2 regions of the Mesorhizobium sp. B2-3-10 genome follow, and region 1 is predicted to be linked to the other one. Evidence: riboswitches for the same ligand, from Rfam matches in the RefSeq annotation. Region 1 holds a riboswitch; the other holds the start of a gene.
What was found. A riboswitch is a leader RNA that binds a small molecule or an ion and turns the genes downstream of it on or off. The one in region 1 is predicted to bind S-adenosylmethionine.
Positions count from the first base shown of each region.

Region 2: linked by a shared signal. The riboswitch ahead of FJ943_RS05785 (homoserine O-acetyltransferase) and the one ahead of FJ943_RS15995 (O-succinylhomoserine sulfhydrylase) in region 1 are both predicted to bind S-adenosylmethionine.

Region 1 covers NZ_VFVT01000005.1:103,332-106,535, forward strand. The annotation lists gene FJ943_RS15990 (2'-deoxycytidine 5'-triphosphate deaminase) at 1-1,068, opposite strand, end outside; SAM riboswitch at 1,227-1,304, shown strand; gene FJ943_RS15995 (O-succinylhomoserine sulfhydrylase) at 1,361-2,551, shown strand; gene FJ943_RS16000 (ceramide glucosyltransferase) at 2,582-3,204, opposite strand, start outside.
Region 2 covers NZ_VFVT01000001.1:1,143,074-1,146,277, reverse strand. The annotation lists gene FJ943_RS05795 (prephenate/arogenate dehydrogenase family protein) at 1-416, opposite strand, end outside; gene hisC (histidinol-phosphate transaminase) at 440-1,549, opposite strand; SAM riboswitch at 1,688-1,765, shown strand; gene FJ943_RS05785 (homoserine O-acetyltransferase) at 1,883-3,052, shown strand; gene metW (methionine biosynthesis protein MetW) at 3,174-3,204, shown strand, end outside.

The sequences.
Region 1 (3,204 bases):
CAGCTTCAGGCCCTGCGCCTGGTAGTTCGAGCCGAGATCGGTGCCGTAGAGCGCCTGCGGTCGCTTCAGCATATGCTCGTAGACCAGCCGGCCGACGATCTGGCCGTGGTCGAGGATGAACGGCACTTCGTGGCTGCGCACTTCGAGCACCGCCCGGCTGCCGGTGCCGCCGGCCGCCGAATGGCCGAAACCCGGATCGAAAAAGCCGGCATAGTGGACACGAAACTCGCCGACCAGCGGATCGAACGGCGTCATCTCGGCGGCGTAGAGCGGCGGCACATGCACCGCCTCCTGGCTGACGAGGATGTAGAACTCGTCGGGATCGAGCACCAGTTCGCCGGCGCGGCTCTTGTGGATCGGCTCCCAGAAGTCGAGGACATCCTGCGCGGCGCGCTTGTCGACATCGACGAGGCCGGTGTGGTGCTTGCCGCGATAGCCGACCAACCCATCCTTGTCGCCATTGAGGTCGATCGACAGCGCGATGCCGCCGCCGGAAATGTTCGGCGGCTCCGTGGCGACCAGCATCTCGGCACGATGCAGCTCATGCAACTCGGCTTCCGAGAGCAGCGCGTTGCCGGTGCGAAAGCGGATTTGAGACAGGCGCGAACCCGTGCGCGCGATGATCGGAAAGGTGCGCGGGCTGACCTCGAGATAGAGCGGACCGTTGTAGCCGGCGGCGATCTTATCGAACTCATGGCCCCGATCGGTCATGACGCGGGTGAAGATGTCGAGCCGCCCGGTCGAGCTCTTCGGATTGGCCGAGGCCGAAATGTCAGCCGGCAGGGCCAGACTTTCGAGCAGCGGCACAATATAGACGCAGCCGGTTTCGAGGACCGCGCCTTCGGTCAGACTGATCTCGTGCAGTTGCAGCCGATCGAGCTTTTCCGACACCTTGTGGTTGGGACCGGGCAGGAACGAGGCGCGAACCCGCCAGGCCTTTTCGCCCAATCTGAGATCAAGGCTCGCCGGCTGGATCTGGTCGGCATCGAGCGCACGCGGCGACTTCAGCGCGCCGGACCGGAACAGCGCCGAAATGTCCTGATCGGGAAGAATGCCTGTCTGCCGCAAAGTCTGGCTCCGCCCCAAGACTGGTCTCTTTCGTTGCAGGTTCTTGTTTGTTGCAGGTTCTTGCCGCAAAACCGCCGGGCACTTCTGCGGAACCTGCCTTGGTACAAACGTCTTAATGAAGCCGGCAATTGACGCAAGCGTGGCGCGGGTCTAAAGGGTCGTTATCCCGTGGTGATTTGGCCGGTCGGCTTGCAGCCACGTTAAACAAGTCGCTAAAGGACCGTCGGGCCGCAAGGCCGTATGGACCGGTTGCGACTTTCGCGGCCGGTTTTTTTGTGTCTGGAACAAAGCGATGAGCACCAAGAAGCGCAACTGGAAACCTCAGACGGCACTCGTGCATGGCGGAACCCTGCGTTCCGGCTTCGGCGAAACCTCCGAGGCGATGTACCTGACCCAGGGTTATGTCTATCAGACGGCGCAGGCCGCCGAGGCCCGCTTCAAGGGCGAAGAGCCTGGTTTCATCTATTCGCGCTACGCCAACCCGACCGTCGACATGTTCGAAAAGCGCATGTGCGCGCTTGAAGGCGCCGAAGACGCGCGCGCCACGGCGTCGGGCATGGCGGCGGTGACGGCTGCCCTTCTGTGCAGCGTCAAGGCCGGCGACCACATCGTGGCCGCGCGCGCGCTTTTCGGCTCCTGTCGCTGGGTCGTCGAGACGCTGGCGCCGCGCTATGGCATCGAGGCGACCTTGGTCGACGGCACCGATATCGCCAATTGGGAAAAGGCGGTCAGGCCCAATACCAAGCTGTTCTTCCTGGAAAGCCCGACCAACCCGACGCTGGAAGTCGTCGACATCGCCGCCGTCGCCTCGCTTGCCAATTCGATCGGCGCGCGGCTGGTCGTCGACAATGTCTTCGCCACGCCGCTGCAGCAGAAGCCGTTGCAGCTTGGTGCGCACATCGTCGTCTACTCGGCCACCAAGCATATTGACGGCCAGGGCCGCTGCCTTGGCGGCGTCATCCTGTCAGACAAGAAGTGGATCGACGAGAACCTGCACGACTATTTCCGCCACACCGGCCCGAGCCTGTCGCCGTTCAATGCCTGGACCTTGCTGAAGGGCCTAGAGACGCTGCCGCTGCGCGTGCGCCAGCAGACCGAGAGCGCCGGCAAGATCGCCGACTTCCTGGCCGAGCAGCCGCAGATCGCCCGCGTCATCTATCCCGGCCGCGCCGACCACCCGCAGGCCGATATCGTCAAGAAGCAGATGTCGGGGGGCTCGACGCTGATCTGCCTCGACGTCAAGGGCGGCAAGCCGGCGGCCTTCGCCCTGCAGAACGCCCTCGACATCGTGCTGATCTCGAACAATCTCGGCGACGCCAAAAGCCTGATCACCCATCCGGCGACGACCACCCACAAGAACCTCAGCGACGAGGCCCGCGCCGAACTCGGCATCGGGCCAGGTACGCTCAGGCTGTCGGTCGGCCTGGAGGATACGGACGACCTGCTGGAAGATATCGCCCAAGCATTGAAGGCCGCCAAATAGGTTTCGTCCAGGCAGCGTCGTCAGCAGCGATCAGGCGCTCGACGGCGTCTCCTCCAGTTCCGCCGTCTTGGTCCGGATGGTCATGGCGTTGCCGCGCCAGTCGACAGCGCCGCCGAGCCAGCCGCGCGCCCAGATGGCCGGGAGCATGACGTCCCGCGCGACCGTCGCCGCGATCATGCGCGTCGAGACGTGCCAACCCTTGGCCAGGGCCAGAGCGCATTCCGGAAGATAGAATGCCGCCAGCACGGCAATCGCGGTCGCCCAGAGACTGACGCCGGCGCTCGCCGCGGCAATCAGCGCAAGAACCAGCGGGACCGCCGCACCAGTCAGGATCTCGGGCGCGAAGAACAGCGGGAAAGTGACGCGGCGCAGGCGCGCCCAGCGGGCCTGGCGCGACCAGATTTCGCCAAACGTGCGCTGGCCGAGGGGCTGCTCGAAGGGCGCCGCAACGAGGTTGACACGCAGGCCGAGGCCGTTCACCAGCTTGGTTGCGGCGGCGTCCTCGGCGATCTCGGCGGCCAGCGCGCGGATGCCGCCGTTGGCGTCGAGCATCGGCTTGTTCCACAGCATGCTCTTGCCCTGCGCGAAGCCGAGGCCGAGCGCCGCACCGGCATACTGCCAGCGGGCCTGCAATGTGTTGAGGAAGGCGCATT
Region 2 (3,204 bases), on a different contig from region 1:
GCAAACCCGGCATCCGGGCCGGATTTTTCGGTGCCCGCCAGCGGATGGCCAGGAATGAAATGGACGCCTTCAGGCACATGCGGCTGCATCTGCGCGATGACCGAGGCCTTGGTCGAGCCGACATCGGTGAGGATCGCCCCCTTTTTCAGCGCCGGCGCGATTTCCTCCGCTACAGCGCCGGATGAGCCAACCGGCACCGAGACAACGACCAGATCGGCATCACGCACCGCGTCCCCGGCATCGATGGTGTAGGAATCGCCAAGGCCCAGTTCCTCGGCTCGCTTGAGCGTTGCCGCACTGCGCGTCGAGATGGCGACATGGCGAGCCAAGCCCTCGCGTCGGATGACGCGGGCCAGAGACGAGCCGATCAGGCCGATACCGACCAGCGCGATCTTTTCGAACATCGGTGATGCCATGGTGTTCCAGCTCTTTAGACGTTCTAGCTTTTCAGGAATGTCGTGAGCGCGGCGACAACGCCGCGATTGGCCTCTTCAGTGCCGACGGTCATGCGAAGCGCGTTGGGAAAGCCGTAACCTGAAACGCGCCGCAGAATATAGCCGCGCGCGCTCAGATAATCGTCAGCCGCCGCCGCGGAATGCTTCTGATCGTCGGGAAAATGAATGAGCAGGAAATTGCCAACGCTCGGCGTCACGCGCAGCCCGAGCCCGGTCATTTCGCCGCTCAGCCAGGTGAGCCAGGTCTCGTTATGCGCCACGCTGCGCTCGACATGGGCACGGTCGCGGATCGCGGCGATGCCGGCCTCGATCGCAGTCGCATTGACGTTGAAGGGGCCGCGTACACGATTGATGGCGTCGACGATATGCAGGGGACCATACATCCAGCCGATGCGCGCGCCGCCGAGCCCGATCTTGGAGAAGGTGCGGGTCATCACCACGTTCTCGGCGCTGCCGGCCAGCTCGATGCCGGCTTCGTAGTCGTTGCGGCGGACATATTCGGCGTAGGCCGCGTCGAGCACCAGGAGCACGTTTCCCGGCAGTCCGGCATGAAGGCGGCGCACCTCCTGGAACGGCACATAGGTGCCGGTCGGGTTGTTGGGATTGGCCAGGAACACGATTTTCGTGCGCGGCGTGACGGCCGCCAGCATCGCGTCGATGTCGGCGCGCTCGTCGGTCTCCTTGACCACGACCGGGGTGGCGCCTGCCGACTGGATGTAGATCTTGTAGACCATGAAGGCGTGTTCGGTGAACATAGCCTCGTCGCCGGGCGCGAGATAGGTCTGCGCCAACAGGCCGAGGATTTCGTCCGACCCGTTGGAGCAGATGATGTTTTGCGGGTTGAGGCCATGCACCTCGGCGATTGCCTCGCGCAACCGCCTGGCGCTGCCGTCGGGATAGATGTCGAGTTTGCCGGCGACCTCGCGCGCGGCCTCGATCGCCTTCGGCGAAGGCCCAAGCGGATTCTCGTTCGACGACAGCTTGTAGACCTTGGCGACGCCGGCGGGCGCCGAGCTTTTGCCGGGCACATAGGCCTCTATGTCCATGATGCCCGCGCGCGGAGTTGGACGTGCCTGATCCGGTGTCTGGTTCATATCTTGCAAAATCCGTCGAAAACCCCTCCATCCGGAGGCCGCTGCGGAGATACAAGCCATGGCACGCAATGTCGAGAGGTGGCAGTGGTGCCAGCCGCCGCCATTGACGGCGAGGCAGGCGGGTTCTAGAAAGACGATTGACAGTTCCGTGGTGATTTGGCCGGTCGGCTTGCAGCCACGTTAAACAATTCGCTAAAGGGCCGTTTGCGTGACGTAACCGGCTTTGCGAAGGCAATGCCGGTTTTTTGTTGTCCGCGACCGGCCGGACGGACGCATCGGCGGCGGGGATCGGCAACGATTTCCACGACCGCACGGTGCAGCAAGAGAGACGTGATGGCTGCTCTGCGTGCAGGAAAGACCAACAACGAGGCCGACCAACCGTCGAGCCCGGTGTTGCGTTTCGGACCCGACAAGCCGCTCAAGCTCGACGCCGGCACGCTGCTGTCGCCGTTCCAGATCGCCTACCAGACCTATGGCACGCTGAACGATGCCCGCTCCAATGCCATCCTCGTCTGCCACGCGCTGACCGGCGACCAGCATGTCGCCAGCACAAATCCGGTAACCGGCAAGCCCGGTTGGTGGGAAGTGCTGATCGGACCGGGCAGGATCATCGATACCAGCCGTTTCTTCGTCATCTGCTCCAATGTCATCGGCGGCTGCCTGGGTTCCACCGGTCCGGCCTCGACCAACCCGGCCACCGGTAAACCCTATGGCCTCGACCTGCCGGTCATCACCATCCGCGACATGGTGCGCGCGCAGCAGATGCTGATCGACCATTTCGGCATCGAGAAACTGTTCTGCGTGCTCGGCGGCTCGATGGGCGGCATGCAGGTTCTGGAATGGGCGTCGAGCTATCCCGAGCGCGTGTTCTCGGCGCTGCCGATCGCCACCGGGGCGCGCCATTCGTCACAGAACATCGCCTTCCACGAAGTCGGGCGGCAGGCTGTGATGGCCGATCCGGACTGGCATGGCGGCAAATATTTCGAACACGGCAAGCGCCCGGAGAAAGGGCTGGCGGTGGCGCGCATGGCCGCCCACATCACCTATCTGTCGGAAGCCGCCCTGCACCGCAAATTCGGCCGCAATTTGCAGGACCGCGAAGCGCTGACCTTCGGCTTCGATGCCGACTTCCAGATCGAGAGCTATCTGCGCCACCAGGGCATGACCTTCGTCGACCGCTTCGATGCCAACTCCTATCTCTACATGACGCGGTCGATGGATTATTTCGACCTCGCCGCCGACCATGGCGGCCGGCTGGCCGACGCCTTCGCCGGCACGAAAACCCGCTTTTGCCTGGTGTCCTTCACATCGGACTGGCTGTTCCCGACCGAAGAGAGCCGCTCCATCGTCCACGCACTCAACGCCGCCGGCGCCTCGGTATCCTTCGTCGAGATCGAGACCGATCGCGGCCACGACGCCTTCCTGCTCGACGAGCCGGAACTGTTTGCCGCCATCAACGGCTTCATCGGCTCGGCCGCGCGCGCCAGGGGGCTCAGCGCATGACCCCGAAAAGTTGCAGACGTTTCGGATCAAGCTCATGCGCCAAACAGGACGGCGAAGCCATGACCCCGAAAAGTTGCAGACGTTTCGGACCAAGGCCATGCGCCGTCCACGAGGCGAAGCCATGAGCGTCAACGGCAGCCAACGCGTCGACC